Regions from separate parts of the Collimonas fungivorans genome, predicted to be linked through region 1. Evidence: predicted binding sites of a transcription regulator. Region 1 holds the regulator's gene; the other holds the start of a gene.
The links. Region 1 encodes sigma-54, which starts transcription at its own class of promoters, with help from an activator protein. Its sites were predicted from a motif close to TGGCANGNAANCTGCTTT; they were not measured.

Region 1 (8,079 bases):
ACGTGTCGCTGTCGACCGCGCTGCTGGAAATCACTCGCAAGGGTATTGCCATGACCGCGGTGGTGGATGAAAAATTCCATGCCATCGGCGTATTTACCGACGGCGACCTGCGGCGCCTGATCGAACAGGTGCAGGATTTCACCAAGCTGAAGATCGCCGACGTCATGCACGCCAATCCGCACAGCATAGGCCCGGACCAGCTGGCGGTCGACGCGGTGCACATGATGGAGCAGTTCCGCATCAACCAGCTGCTGGTGACCGACGCCGCCGGCACGCTGGTCGGCGCGCTGCATATCCATGACCTGACGCGCGCCAAGGTGATCTGATGACGATCCTGGCCAAGCAGGGCGATGGTGATAGTGCCAACCGCGCCGACCTGACGGCGCGCGCGGCGCGGGTGCGCCTGATGATATTTGACGTCGACGGCATCCTGACCGACGGCGGCCTGCTGTATGGCGCCGACGGCGAACAGCTCAAGCGCTTCAATGCGCTCGACGGCCATGGCATCAAGCAGCTGCAGCAAAGCGGCGTCGCCACCGCCATCATCAGCGCACGGCAGTCGGCGATTGTCAGCCGGCGCGCCAGCGACCTTGGCATCGCCCATGTGCAGCAGGGTGTGCACGACAAGCATGCGGCTTTCGTCAAATTGCTGGAGCAGCTGCAGCTGGCTCCGGATGCCTGCGGTTTTATTGGCGACGACGTGATCGACTTGCCGATCCTGTCGCAAGTCGGTTTCGCCGTCAGCGTGCCCAACGGCCATGCCGATGTCAGGAGCCGCGTGCATTACGTCACCCAGGCCGGCGGCGGCCACGGCGCCGCGCGTGAAATCTGCGACCTGATCATGCAAGCGCAAAATACCTACGCCGCCACGCTGGCGTCGTACCTGCGCACCACACCGTCAGGCATCGCATGAAAAACCTGCGCTCCACTTACCGCTTCCGCTTCCTGCTGCTGCTGATATTGTTCATCCTGCTGGCGCTCGGCAGTTTCTGGCTGATGCAAGTGATGCACAAGAATACCGAAGACCTGCTGCCGAAGGTGACGCGCACCGCGCCGGATTATTTCGTCGAGCATTTCAATTACGTGCAGATGTCGCCCACCGGCCAGCCGCGCTACAACATCGCCGGCGACCTCCTGACCCACAACCCGGGGGACGATTCGTTTGACGTGCAAAAGCCGCTGATCCATAGCCTGGACAAGGAAAAGCCGCCGATGAACCTGCGCGCCGACCGTGGCAAGATTGAAGACAACAACAGCAAGGTGCATTTGTACGGCAACGTCAATGCGGACCGGCCTAAGACGCCGCAGGCCGACAATTTCCACCTGAAATCCGAATACCTGCTGCTATTGCCCGACGATGACGTCATGCAATCCGACAAGCCGGTGGAAATGATACTGGGACAATCGACATTGCACGGCACCGGCATGGATTTCAATAATTCCACGCGGGTGCTGAAAATGTTCAGCAAGGTGCATGGCGTGTTCCCGCCGAAACCTCGCTGATCCTGCAAATTATTTTATGCATACCGCTCTATCCTTTATCCAGGATTTTTCATGAAACGACTATTTTTCATATCCCTGCTGTTGCTAAGCGCCGTGAACCTGGCGCATGCAGAAAAAGCAGACTCCGAAAAACCGACGCTGATCGATTCCGACCAGCTCACCTATGACGACGTCAAACAGGTCAATGTCGCCACCGGCAACGTGGTCCTGACACGCGGCACGCTGCTGATGAAAGCCGACCGCGTGGTGGTGACCACCGACCCATCCGGCTACCAGTTCGCCACCTTGTACGCGGATCCGGGAAAACTCGCCACGTTCAAGCAAAAACGCGACGGCGGTCCTGACCTGTGGATCGACGGCCATGCGGAACGCATCGAATACGACGGCAAGACTGAAATCACCAAGCTGTTCTCCAAGGCGCAAATGCGCCGCCTGCAGGGCGACAAGCCGACCGACGAAGTCAACGGCGAGTTCATTTCCTACGACAGCCGCACCGAATTCTATTCGGTCAACAATACCGTCAACGGCAACAGCCAGCCGGGCGCCGGACGCATACGCGCCGTCATCCAGCCGCGCCCGAAGGCGCCGCAATGAGCGCCGCAGTGAGCACATCAGTGAGCGGCGCTCCCAGCACCCTGATCGTCAAAGGTCTGCAGAAAAGCTACGGCGCGCGCCAGGTGGTGCACGATGTTTCGCTGGAAGTCCGATGCGGCGAAGTGGTCGGACTGCTTGGCCCCAATGGCGCCGGCAAGACTACATCGTTCTACATGATCGTCGGCCTGGTGCCGTCGGACGGCGGCGAGATCGACCTCGACGGCGTCGACATTTCGCGCTTGCCTATCCACAGGCGCGCGGTGCTTGGCCTGTCGTACCTGCCGCAAGAGGCGTCGGTATTCCGCAAGCTGACGGTGGAAGACAATATCCGCGCCGTCCTGGAACTGCAGCGGCCCAACGGCAAGCCGCTCACCAAGGCCGAAATCGACGAGCAGCTGCAGAAACTGCTGCATGAACTGCAAATCGAGAAGCTGCGTGAAAACCAGGCGCTATCACTGTCCGGCGGCGAGCGCCGGCGTGTCGAAATCGCCCGCGCGCTAGCCACCAATCCGCGCTTCGTGCTGCTGGACGAACCGTTTGCCGGTATCGATCCGATCGCCGTGATCGAAATCCAGCGCATCGTCCGCTTCCTCAAGGAACGCGGCATCGGCGTGCTGATCACCGACCACAACGTGCGCGAGACACTCGGCATCTGCGACCGCGCCTATATCATCAACCAAGGCAGCGTGCTGGCCAGCGGCAGTCCGGACGACATCATCGCCGATGAGTCGGTGCGGCGCGTGTACCTGGGCGAGCATTTCCGCATGTAGCTTCAGCGGAACGCAACTGAACGGTCGGGGACAGGCAATTCGCCGCGCTGCTGCGGCAGCCTGCCCCGAACAAAGAAATGCAAGTGAAAATTCAAGTGAATTGTCTGCACGGAAGCCATGAAACAATCACTCCAGCTACGCACCTCGCAGCATCTTGCGCTGACGCCTCAGTTGCAGCAGTCCATCCGGCTGCTGCAATTGTCTACGCTCGAACTGCACCAGGAGCTGGAACAGATCCTGTCGGACAATCCGCTGCTGGAACGGGTCGACGACCCGCTCGATAACTCCGTGCGCCTGCTGGCGGACGGCGCCATCAGCGGCACCACGTCAACCATGGACGCGCCGGTGGGCGACAGCGAAGTGAGCAGCTCGCCGAGCGAAAGCGAAGCCGGCCTGGACACACCGCCGGCCGTCGAAAGCGGCGCGGAAAGCGGTGACAGCGAATGGAGTTTCGACGACGTCGCGCGCAGTTCGAAGACGCCGGATGACGAAGATGCGCGGCCGCAGCTGGAAGCCCACGAATGCACCCTGCGCGAACACCTGTTGCAGCAGATGCGCGAGACGCTGAACGACATACGCGACCGCGCCCTGGTCGAACTGACCATCGATGCGCTGGACGACAACGGCTACCTGGAAGAATCGCTGGAGGAGATCCTCGAGCGCCTGCCGCCGGAACTGGAGATCGCCATCGAAGAACTGTCGACGGCGCTGAAGATGGTGCAGAGTTTCGACCCGGCCGGCGTCGGCGCCCGCAATGCCGCGGAATGCCTGGGCTTGCAGATCAGGCGTTTTATCAAAGTGCCATTTGTCACGCGCCGCCTGGCGTTGGCGATCGTACAAGACCACCTGATGCTTTTTGCGCAACGCGATTTCAACAAAATCAAGAAAGCGCTCGACTGCGACGACGAGGACCTGCGCGAGGCGCAGGCCGTCATCAAGCAGTGCAATCCGCATCCGGGCGCAGCGTTCGCCGCCAACACCTCCGACTATGTGGTGCCGGACGTGATCGTCAGGCGCAGCAAGCAGGGCTGGCAGGTGATGCTGAACAATGACGTCATGCCAAGGCTCAGGGTAAATGTCCTGTATGCCAACATTCTCAAGCAAAGCAAGGGCGACGGCGCCCTCACTTCGCAGTTGCAGGAAGCCAAGTGGCTGATCAAGAATATGCGGCAGCGTTTCGACACCATCCTGCGCGTGGCGCAGGCAATCGTCGAGCGCCAGAGGAATTTCTTTTCGCACGGGGCGGTCGCCATGCGGCCGCTTGTGTTGCGTGAAATAGCTGATACACTGGGACTACACGAGAGTACTATTTCTCGTGTAACCACTCAGAAATACATGCTCACTCCCCACGGGATGTTTGAACTGAAGTATTTCTTCGGCAGCCATGTTGCTACTGAGGCAGGTGGAGAGGCTTCCTCAACGGCAATCAGGGCACTCATTAAGCAATTGATAGGAGCGGAAGATACAAAAAATCCTTTCTCTGACAGCAAGATTGCCGACATGCTTGCGGAACAAGGTATGGTGGTTGCCCGCCGCACCGTCGCAAAATATCGCGAAGCACTGAAAATTCCGTCAGTTAATTTACGCAAAGCCTTGTAGTTTTTTCTGGTTTGATTGTAAAGCTTACCCTTGCTGTGTGCTGACCAAGCGGGTTTCATTGGTTCTTGCCAGGACAGTTTGTAGTGAACCGTCCGCTTAAAGATCCTGCGTATCCTGCTCCGGACCGCCAGCAATATTCTTGATAGGAGCGCTGTATGAACTTCACCATCAGTGGGCATCACCTCGAGTTAACCCCTGCCATTCGCGAATACGTACAAAGCAAACTAGAGCGTATCAAACGCCATTTCGACCAGGTCATCGATATCAGCGTGATCCTGACGGTCGACAAGATTACTGAAAAAGAAAAACGCCAAAAAGCGGAAATCAATCTGCGCGTAAAAGGAAAAGATCTGCATGCCGAAAGCATTGCCCATGATCTTTATGCCGCCATCGACGCCCTGATCGACAAGCTCGATCGCCAGGTGATCAAGTACAAGGACAAGATGCAAGACCACCAGCACGATGCCATCAAGCACCTGCCGGAAGAACTCCCCGCCGCGACCTGATCCGGCCTGCGCGAGCTGTGTGGCTCGCGCCAATAAATGAACAAGGGCGCAGTCAATGCGCCCTTTGTTATTGTCAAACTTAGTTTCAAACCATATTATTGTTTATCGCTGCCAGGCGCTTTTACTTCAATGCGCCGAACACCTTGCCGATAATCGCGCTGCCGGCGCCGACCGGGTCCTGGCGTATGGCTTTCTCTTCATCGCCGATGATGGTGTACAGGCCGTCCAGCGCGCGCTGCGTGACATAACCTTCGACGGTACTCTGCTGGGCCGGCACCATGCCGGTCTTGCCGACTTGTCCCATGACCGAATTGTATTGCGCCGACAGGCCGTTGCGATCGGTCACGCCTTTGACGATAGGCAGGAATTTCTGGCCCAGCTGCGCCGAAGTCTTTTGCTTGAAGAAATCGGTCACCGAGGTATCGCCGCCGGTCAGGATATTTTTTGCGTCGGTGACCGACATCGATTTGACCGCATTCAACAGCAAGGGCTTGGCCAGCGGCACCGCCTGTTCCGCGGCATGGTTCATCGACACCACCAGGTCGTCCAGCTTCTGTCCCTGGCCGGTCATCCGCAACAGCGGCATGGCTTTATCGAGCACGCTGGGCAAGCCGATCTTGACCTTGTCGTTGTTCAGGAAACCGTTCTCGACGCCCAGCTTCGACACTGCAACATCCGCGCCCTTTTGCAATGCGGCTTTCAGGCCGCTGCTGGCGTCCTGGTTGCTCAGGTCGCTTAGCGATAAAGCCAGCGCAGCGGAAGCCGCCGCCGCCAGGGTCAAAGTCACTGCCGTTTGGTATATGCGTCGCATGGTGATCCTCATGAGGTTATATGGATAACGACAAAGTCTAACCCAATTTGTTGCGATTAGATCAAGAAGCTGAAAATGGCCCTGCTGCCCGAATATCAATTAAAGATGGCCTTCGTCCACCAGGAACAGGCGCCTGTGCTCGCGTATCGCATAACGGTCGGTCATGCCGGCGATGTAATCGGCAATCGCGCGCGCCTGCGAATTTGCACCGGCGGCGCCAGCTTGGTCGAGCTGGTAGTCGGGCGGCAGCAGGTTCGGTTCGGCGCTGAAACAGGCATACAGTTCGGCGACGATGCGGCGCGCCTTGGCCGTCATGCGGTTGACCAGGTAATGGCGATACAGGTTTTCGCGCAGGAAGCGTTTCAGCAAGGCAGCCTGTTGCGCCATGCCGTCGGAAAATGCAATCAGGGGCGGCGCATTGCGCACGTCGTCGACGCTCTGCAGGCGGGCATCCAGGATTCGTTGCTGCGAGGTCTGGATCAGGTCGGTGATCAGGGCATTGATCATGCGCCGCACCGTCTCGTTGATCGCACGGCGCCCGCCCAGGCCCGGAAACAGCCGTTCGACCTCGCGGCTATGTCTTGCGTAGAAATCAATCTGGTTCATCTGCTCCAGTGTCAGCAAGCCTGAACGCAGGCCGTCGTCGACATCGTGGTTGTTATAGGCGATCTCGTCGGCCAGGTTGGCGACTTGCGCCTCCAGGCTCGGCTGCTTGCGCTGTATGAAGCGCTCGCCGATATCGCCCAGTTTCTTGGCATTGGCCAGCGAACAGTGCTTCAGGATGCCCTCGCGGGTCTCGAACATCAGGTTCAGGCCGTCAAACGCACCGTAGCGCTGTTCCAGCTGGTCGACCACACGCAGGCTCTGCAGATTGTGTTCGAAGCCGCCATGGCCCTCCATGCAGTCATTCAAGGCATCCTGGCCGGCATGGCCGAATGGCGTATGTCCGAGGTCGTGGGCCAGTGAAATCGCTTCCACCAAGTCTTCGTTCAACTGCAGGTTGCGCGCAATCGAGCGGGCTATCTGCGCCACTTCGATGCTGTGCGTCAGGCGCGTGCGGAACAGGTCGCCCTCATGGTTGACGAATACCTGGGTCTTGTATTCCAGGCGGCGGAATGCAGTGCAATGAATGATGCGGTCGCGGTCGCGCTGGAACTCGCTGCGGGCGCTGGGTGGCGTTTCCTCGAACAGGCGTCCTCGCGACAGCGCAGAATGTGCGGCATAGAGAGCAAGGGACGCTTCCGGATTCATTGTGGCAAGTCTCCCGAGGCCAGTTGCTGCAGCGTCGCCAGCAGTGCGTCTTGCGGCGCGCCGGTGATCAGGTGGCCGCCCAATGGTTTCATCAGGATGAACTTGATCTGGCCATCTTCATTTTTCTTGTCGATCTGCATCAGCTCCAGCCAGCGCTGGGCGCCAAGGTTGGGCGCCTCGGTCGGCAAGCCGGCGGCGCGCACCAGCGCGCTGACGCGTTCCTTGTCGACCGCGCTGATATGTCCCAGCCGGTGCGACAGGTCCGCTGCCATCACCATGCCGCAGCCGACTGCTTCACCGTGCAGCCATTTGCCGTAGCCCAGGCCGGATTCGATCGCGTGGCCGAAGGTATGGCCGAAATTCAGGATCGCGCGCAAGCCGCCTTCGCGCTCGTCTTGCCGGACCACGTCGGCTTTCAGTTCGCAGGAGCGGCGGATGGCGTAAGCCAGGGCGGCATTGTCGCGCGCCATCAGCTTGCCGATATTGGCCTCTATCCATGTGAAGAATTCGGCGTCGATCACGGCGCCGTATTTGATCACTTCCGCCAGCCCGGCCGACAGCTCGCGCTCCGGCAAGCTGTGCAAGGTCATGGTGTCGGCGATCACGGCTTGCGGCTGGTAGAAGGCGCCGATCATGTTTTTGCCGAGCGGGTGGTTGATGCCGGTTTTGCCGCCCACCGAGGAATCGACCTGCGCCAGCAAGGTAGTCGGAATCTGCACGAACGGCACACCGCGCATGTAGGCCGAAGCCGCGAAACCGGTGAGGTCGCCGATCACGCCGCCGCCGAGGGCGATCAGCGTCGTCTTGCGGTCGCACTTTGCGCCCAGCAGGCGGTCGAAAATCTGCATCAGGCTGGCCCAGTTCTTTTCTTCTTCGCCGTCCGGCAACACGATTTCCAGCACACTCTTGCCGGCGTCTTTCAATGCCTGGCTAAACCCCTGCAGATAAAGCGGCGCGACGGTGGTGTTGGTTACCACGGCGACCTGCTTGCCAGTGATCAGGCGTGCGATCCGCTCGCGGTCGTTCAGCAGCGACGGCCCGATCT
Region 2 (8,079 bases), 2.0 Mb from region 1:
CCTCGATGGCTTCCCACATGCGCGTGACCTTGCCTTCCGGTTCGACCCGGGTCAGCGAACCCGCTTTGACCTTGCCATTTTCCTGCACCATTTCGTTCTTCAGTGTGGGGTTGGCGAAAGTGGCGCGCTGTGCCGTGAGATGGTCGCCGCGATGGGTGGCGTAGGAATTGAAATCTTCCTCCGGCAAACCCATCTTGGCCAGGTATTCGCCGGCGGCGCTGTCGAGCATGATGGCGTTCGACGGCGACAGGTGGTCGGTGGTGATATTGTCGCCCAACACCGCCAGCGGCCGCATGCCTGTCATGGTACGAGCGCCGGCCAGCGCGCCTTCCCAATATGGCGGACGGCGGATGTAGGTGGTCTGCGGGCGCCAGTCGTACAGCGGGCTGACCTTCTCGCTGTTATCTGCCACCACGGCGAACATCGGCTCGTAGACCTTGCGGAACAGTTCCGGCTTGACGCTGGCGGCGACAATCGCGTCGATTTCTTCATCGGACGGCCAGATGTCTTTCAGGGTCACGGGATGACCGTCGGCGTCAATGCCGAGGGTGTCTTTCTCGATGTCGAAACGGATGGTGCCGGCGATGGCGTAAGCCACCACCAGAGGCGGCGAGGCCAGGAAGGCCTGCTTGGCGTAGGGATGGATGCGGCCGTCGAAGTTGCGGTTGCCGGACAGGACCGCGGTGGCGTACAGGTCACGCTCCACCACTTCCTTCTGGATGACCGGATCGAGCGCGCCGCTCATGCCGTTGCAGGTGGTGCAGGCAAAGGCGACCACGCCGAAGCCCAGCGTTTCCAGTTCCGGCAGCAGCCCGGCAGCTTCCAGATATAGGGCGACCGTCTTCGAGCCTGGCGCCAGCGAGCTCTTGACCCATGGCTTGCGGCTCAGGCCGCGGGCATTGGCGTTGCGCGCCAGCAGGCCGGCGGCGATCATGTTGCGCGGATTGTTGGTGTTGGTGCAGCTGGTGATGGCGGCGATGATCACGGCGCCGTCCGGCATCAGGCCTGGCTCGTTCTCTACCTTGCCGCTGATGCCGCGCGCCGCCAGTTCCGAGGTCGGCACACGGCTGTGCGGATTGGATGGTCCGGCGATATTGCGCACCACGGAAGACAGGTCGAAGCTGAGGACGCGTTCGTACTCGGCGTTGCGCAGGCTGTCGGCCCACAGTCCGGCTTGCTTGGCGTAGGTTTCCACCAACAGGACCTGTGCCTCCTCGCGGCCGGTGAGCCGGAGGTATTTGATGGTCTGCTCATCGATGTAGAACATCGCGGCGGTGGAGCCAAACTCCGGCGCCATGTTGGAAATGGTGGCGCGGTCGCCCAGCGTCAGGTGCGAGGCGCCCTCGCCGTAGAATTCGAGATAGGAAGACACGACCTTTTGCGCACGCAGGAATTCGGTCAGCGCCAGCACGATGTCGGTGGCGGTGATGCCCGGCTGCGGCTTGCCGCTCAGCTCGACGCCGATGATGTCCGGCAGCCGCATCCAGGAGGCGCGGCCCAGCATCACGCTTTCCGCTTCCAGGCCGCCGACGCCGATGGCGAGCACACCCAGCGCGTCGACCATCGGCGTGTGGCTGTCGGTGCCGACCAGGGTATCGGGGAAGGCGACGCCGTCTTTCACCTGGATCACCGGCGACATGCGCTCAAGGTTGATCTGGTGCAGGATGCCGTTGCCCGGCGGGATGACGTCGACGTTCTTGAACGCCTTCTTGGTCCAGTTGATGAAATCAAAACGGTCTTCATTGCGGCGGTCTTCGATGGCGCGGTTCTTGTCGAAGGCGTCGGCGTCGAAGCCGCCGCATTCGACCGCCAGCGAATGGTCCACCACCAGCTGGGTCGGCACCACCGGGTTGACCAGCGCCGGGTCGCCGCCTTGCAGGGCAATGGCGTCGCGCAGGCCGGCGAGGTCAACCAGTGCGGTCTGGCCGAGGATGTCATGGCATACCACGCGTGCCGGGAACCACGGAAAGTCGAGGTCGCGCTTGCGCTCGATGAATTGCTTGAGCGATGCGCTCAGGGTCGCCGGGTCGCAGCGGCGCACCAGGTTCTCGGCCAGCACGCGCGAGGTGTACGGCAGCTTGTCGTAGGCGCCGGGCGCGATGGCATCGACCGCGGCGCGCGTATCGAAAAAATCCAGCTTGGTGCCGGGCAGAGGTTTACGGTTTGCTGTATTCATGGCTCAATCAGGGAAAGAATAATGTAGGGTGGGCACCTGCGCCCACGCGGATGGCTCGGGGCACAGCGTGGGCAAAACTGCCTGCTCACCCTACCGTTTAGCGATCGGCACAAACGCCAGGTTGTCCGGGCCGACATAATTGGCCGACGGCCGGATGATCTTGTTGTCGATGCGCTGCTCTATGATATGAGCAGCCCAGCCGGAGGTGCGGGAAATCACGAACAGCGGCGTAAACATCGCGGTCGGCACACCCATCATGTGGTACGAGACGGCGGAAAACCAGTCCAGGTTGGGGAACATTTTCTTGACTTCCCACATCACGCTTTCCAGCCGTTCGGCGATATCGAACATCGCGGTCGAACCGGCTTCCACCGACAATGTGCGCGCCACTTCCTTGATCACCTTGTTGCGCGGATCGGAGACGGTATACACCGGATGGCCGAAACCGATCACAACTTCCTTGTTCGCGACCCGGTTGCGGATATCGGCTTCCGCTTCGTCCGGATTGTCGTAGCGTTTCTGGATTTCAAACGCAGCTTCATTGGCGCCGCCGTGTTTCGGACCGCGCAAGGCGCCGATGGCGCCGGTGATGGCGGAATGGAAATCCGAGCCGGTGCCGGCGATCACCCGGCTGGTAAAGGTGGAGGCATTGAATTCGTGCTCGGCGTACAGGATCAGCGAGACGTGCATTGCCTTTTCCCACGAGGCGGACGGCTTGGCGCCGTGCAGCAGGTGCAGGAAATGGCCGCCGATGGAATCGTCGTCGGTTTCGACTTCGATGCGCTTGCCGTTGTGGCTGAAGTGATACCAGTACAGCAGCATGGAGCCGAACGAAGCCATCAGGCGGTCGGCAATGTCGCGCGCGCCGGGCGCGTTGTGGTCGTCTTTCTCCGGCAAGGCGCAGCCGAGCACCGAGACGCCGGTGCGCATCACGTCCATCGGGTGCGAAGCGGCAGGCAAGGCTTCCAGCGCAGCCTTGACGCTGGCCGGCAAGCCGCGCAGGGCTTTCAGCTTGGTCTTGTAGCCCTTCAGTTCGGCGCTGTTCGGCAGCTTGCCGTGCACCAGCAGGTAAGCGATTTCCTCGAATTCGCAGGTATCGGCGATATCCAGGATGTCGTAGCCGCGGTAATGCAGGTCGTTGCCGGTTTTACCGACCGAACACAGGGCAGTGTTGCCTGCGGCGACGCCGGACAGGGCGACGGATTTTTTCGGTTTGAAAGCAGTGGTTTGTTCGTTTGTTGCTGCATTTGTTGATGCGTCGCTCATTGCCTGATCTCCTGACGGAAAAGAATCGATGTGTATGGATGGTCTTATTTCTTCTGGGCCGCAAACAAGGCGTCCAGGTGCCGTTCGAAATCGTGATAGTTGATGCGCTCGTACAGTTCCATGCGGGTCTGCATGGTGTCGACCACATTCTTTTGCGTGCCGTCGCGGCGGATCGCGGCATACACGTTTTCCGCCGCCTTGTTCATGGCGCGGAAGGCCGACAGCGGATACAGCACCAGGCCGACGTCGGCCGACTTCAATTCTTCCACCGTGAATAACGGCGTGGAGCCGAATTCGGTGATGTTGGCCAGCACCGGCACTTTGACCGCGGCGGCGAAGGTCTGGTACATGCCAAGCTCAGTGATGGCTTCCGGGAAAATCATGTCGGCGCCGGCCTCGACGCAGGCGATTGCGCGTTCCAGCGCCGATTCCAGTCCTTCGACCGCGAGCGCGTCGGTGCGCGCCATGATCACGAAATTGTCGTCGGTACGGGCATCGACCGCGGCCTTGATGCGGTCGACCATTTCCTGTTTGCTGACGATTTCCTTGTTGGGACGATGGCCGCAGCGCTTGGCGCCGACCTGGTCTTCGATGTGGATCGCGGCGGCGCCGAACTTGATCATGGACTTGACGGTGCGCGCGACGTTGAAGGCGCTGGCGCCGAAACCGGTGTCGACGTCGACCAGCAACGGCAGGTCGCAGACATCGGTGATGCGGCGCACGTCGGTCAGCACGTCGTCCAGGTTGGAGATGCCGAGGTCGGGCAAGCCGAGCGAACCGGCGGCGACGCCGCCGCCGGACAGGTAGATCGCCCTGAAGCCGGCACGCTTTGCCAGCAGCGCGTGGTTGGCGTTGATGGCGCCGATCACCTGCAGCGGCGATTCTTCCTGCACCGCCTTGCGGAAGGCCGCGCCTGCGGAATATGAACTCATGTCTTCTCCTGATAAAAATTGCACCTACGGGCACTAATGCCGATTTGCGAGAACTTGTAGGGTGGCCACCCGTGCCCACGCGGAACGTCGATTATTCAAGGAACGCCTTCAGCGTGGGCAGAAAATCTGCCCGCCCTACGTCTGTTTCATACAGATAGCTGCATGAGGATTTACCTACTATAGAGCAATCAGCGTGCCAAACCAGCCAAGAGCAATGGCAGACCATAGGGAAAATCGAAATAGCAAAATAAAATCAATCACTTAGAAAATAAAATAGCAAAAAATCAAATCCACTTCTAGCTTCACCAAACAATAGAAATGTTTCACCCTGTGTTACATTCATCGCTATTGAAACACATGCGTTAAACGCATTTGAAACATGCAACCCTCCTCCCCTGCCCGCCGCGATGCCAGCAATGCTGGCGACAGCAACCAGAAACCGGTGATCTGGACCGTCTCTGTGTCGCGCCTGTCCGACCTGTTCCGCGACATCACGCTGGAATACGACGACCGCGCGACCATCGAACCGATCGAGCTGGGCTTCGACGAAGCCGCGCGCCACATCCGCGAACGGATGGAAACCGAACGCTGCGACGCGGTGATCTCAGCCGGCTCCAACGGCGCCTACCTGAAAAGCCGGCTGTCGGTGCCGGTGGTGATCGCCAAGGCCAGCGGTTTCGACGTGCTGCAGGCCCTGGCGCGCGCGCGCAAGATCACGCCCGACATCGGCATCGTCACTTATCAGTCAAGCATGCCGGCGCTCAAGGAATTCCGGGACGCCTTCGGCTTCAATATCCTGCAGCGCGACTACGCCACCGAAGAAGATGCGCGGGCGCAGATCAATGAACTCAAGGCGCGCGGCGTCAAGGCGATCGTCGGCGCCGGCCTGATCACCGACCTGGCCGAGGAAGCTGGGCTGGCGGCGGTTTTCGTGTATTCCGCGGCGTCGATCCGCCAGGCTTTCGATGATGCGCTGGAAATCGCGCGGCTGACGCAGCTGGAAGCCAGCCGCGGCCGCGCCAGCGCGCCGCTGGCAGACACCCTGCGCGCCAAGCACGGCATCAACGATTTGCGCGGCGACTCGCCGGCGATGGAAACCCTGCGCCAGTCCATCGTGCTGTATGCCAAATCGCAGGCAACGGTGCTGATCCAGGGGGAAACCGGCACGGGCAAGGAACTGGTGGCGCAAGCGATCCACCGCGAAAATTCGCGCGCCCTCGCCGGCAACAAACCGTTCGTCGCGGTCAATTGCGGTGCGATTGCGGAATCGCTGCTGGAGTCGGAGCTGTTCGGTTACGAGGAAGGCGCGTTCACCGGTTCGCGCCGCGGCGGCCATGCCGGCCTGTTCGAAGCGGCGCACCGCGGCACGCTGTTCCTGGATGAAATCGGCGAAATGCCGCTGGCGCTGCAAACCCGTTTGCTGCGGGTGCTGGAAGAGCGCGAAGTGGTGCGGGTCGGCGGCACGCGGCCGATTGCAGTCGAAGTGCGCATCATCAGCGCCACCCATTGCGACCTCGAGCAGCGCATCCGCGAAGGCCGTTTCCGCGCCGACCTGTTCTATCGCCTGGCGGTGCTGCGCCTGACGCTGGCGCCGCTGCGCCAACGCCCGCAAGACCTGATCGCGCTGGCCGAATGGTGCTTGAAAAAAGCGCTGGCCGCGCTGGGCGCTCGCCCGCACCCGAACCTGCATGCCGAAATCGTCGCCTGCACGCCCCTGCTCAGCGCCTACGCCTGGCCCGGCAATGCGCGCGAAGTACGCAACCTGATGGAAAGGCTGGCGCTGTTCCTGGCGGCCGAACCACTGCAGGCGTTGTCGCCGGCCTTCATCGCCAGCATTGCGCCGGAGTTCGCCCAGGCGGCAGCAACGCCAGCCGTCGCAGCAACAGCCGCAGACGCCGCACCACAAACCGCCGAAAACATCGCGCAAGTGCTGGCCCGCTTTGACGGCAACCGCGCAGCTGCCGCCAGACATCTCGGAATCAGCCGCACTACGCTGTGGCGCAAAATCAAGGGGTCGTGAAAGCCCTCCCGAGTTAACCCGAGGACGAAAAAAAGCCGCCCATAAAGGCGGCTTTTCTTGAGAAGCCGTTTGATTACAACGGCTGATATTCTTGGCGAGACGGGGATTCGAACCCCGGATAGGCCATGAAACCACCATTCCAAGTATATATTTTTTATTTAAAATCAAAGACTTACCTTTTATTTATTGCGATATTAAATTACCTTTAGAGATTACATAACTTGTTGATTTAATTGATTTTATGTTTTCTCAATATCGCAATTTATAGGGTGACTATAGAGAGTAATAGTTTAATTATTTGCCTTACGGAAAATTTCAACTATTCTGTCAATTGATGTCCTCGAGGCATCTTTTCAAAGCCAATTGTTTCCAGCGAGAGCAGGGTTGAAATAACGTCCTGACTCGGTTTGCAGATGCCAAATAATTTCAAGATTGAATCAACCGTAAGGGAAACAATGATGCAGATTTTTATCAAATCAGCAGATAACTCTATAAATACCACGCTTGAGGTTGAGCTCTCAGACACTATCGAATACGTTTATGCGAAAACTCAAGACAAAACAGGAATCACCTTTGACAAATTTTTGCTGATGTATGCCTACAAAAATCTGGAAAAAGGCAAGCGGGTATCAGACTATGGTATCAAAGAGAACTCCATCGTGGCTATGGCGTTGAGGTAACTCGTATTTGGAGCGGGTCGGCTGCGTTTTATCAGGAAATTTATGAGACGACAGCGTAATCGCGTCCGTAATGTCATCGTGTCTAGGACTGTTAATCCGCAGGTCCCTGGTTCGAGTCCAGGCCGGGGAGCCAATACATATAAAGGGCTGCAAGCGATTGCAGCCCTTTTTCTTTTGTCTTTTTAGACGGGTTGTTAGACACTGTCTAACAAACTCGGAATCTTCCCCTGTAACGTCGCGTTTGCTTTCGGACTGATTTGCGTTTGATTCTGGACGTACTACCACTCTCCAAGTTGCATGCTATCGCTTCGATTAGCCTCTGGAAAAATGACCAGTGCAACCCGTATAAGTTGCGATAAGCATTGATGCGTGAAAGCCGCACAGAAATCACAAGTTTCTGGAGCGTTAATGAGTTTGCCTGAGGCGAAGGCTGGGCGGCCCCCTCGTTCGGTCGTGTTCCATATCGCCGCAGCTGGGTCAGGGTGGACAACCTTGTGGAGTCGATCAGAGAATTTCTGGCGCTCGACTTCCGTGAACGTGTACTTATTTGCCTTGTCCAGATGTTGCATAAGCACCTTGAATGAAGGCTGAGTCTTTCGTTCCCACCCGGCATGCCACGAATCGACTGCGCTAGGCGTATCGCACAAGTAGATAATCAATGCTAAGCGCTCAAGCATTGACCGAAGTAGGATCACTGCTGAAAATACATAGCCTTGACGAAGCAACTCTCTAATACTAAGTGCGATGCTGATTGCCTGGGGTATGAGTTCGCACGCTGCAGTTTGCAGCGGTGACTTGTTGATTTCAAAGGTATGTTTTGCAATGGCAAGATTTTTCTGAAGTGCTCGCGGAATCTCCAGATCAAGCTGAAGCAAAGCGACCCGCCCGAGATAGGGTTCATTGTGCGGTAAGTAGACGGCTTCGGGCTGTCGTGCACGGTCTTCCAACATTTTTCTCTCCCATAGGTACAAGTTGGCATTTCGCACAAATTGGGCTTTTAACCCG

Region 2: prpB (methylisocitrate lyase) is a predicted target of sigma-54. The motif match lies at 4,556-4,573, and genes of this name have one in related genera.

The regions. Positions count from the first base shown of each region.
Region 1 covers NZ_CP013232.1:759,970-768,048, reverse strand. Annotated here, with positions in the region: gene CFter6_RS03250 (KpsF/GutQ family sugar-phosphate isomerase) at 1-326, shown strand, start outside; gene CFter6_RS03245 (KdsC family phosphatase) at 326-913, shown strand; gene lptC (LPS export ABC transporter periplasmic protein LptC) at 910-1,503, shown strand; gene lptA (lipopolysaccharide transport periplasmic protein LptA) at 1,555-2,097, shown strand; gene lptB (LPS export ABC transporter ATP-binding protein) at 2,094-2,867, shown strand; gene CFter6_RS03225 (RNA polymerase factor sigma-54) at 2,985-4,466, shown strand; gene hpf (ribosome hibernation-promoting factor, HPF/YfiA family) at 4,622-4,972, shown strand; gene CFter6_RS03215 (DUF4197 domain-containing protein) at 5,094-5,783, opposite strand; gene CFter6_RS03210 (deoxyguanosinetriphosphate triphosphohydrolase) at 5,883-7,034, opposite strand; gene aroKB (bifunctional shikimate kinase/3-dehydroquinate synthase AroKB) at 7,031-8,079, opposite strand, start outside.
Region 2 covers NZ_CP013232.1:4,365,908-4,373,986, forward strand. Annotated here, with positions in the region: gene acnD (Fe/S-dependent 2-methylisocitrate dehydratase AcnD) at 1-2,176, opposite strand, end outside; gene prpC (bifunctional 2-methylcitrate synthase/citrate synthase) at 2,267-3,442, opposite strand; gene prpB (methylisocitrate lyase) at 3,487-4,374, opposite strand; gene prpR (propionate catabolism operon regulatory protein PrpR) at 4,754-6,394, shown strand; gene CFter6_RS19095 (ubiquitin-like protein) at 6,850-7,074, shown strand; gene CFter6_RS19100 (DUF5677 domain-containing protein) at 7,353-8,024, opposite strand.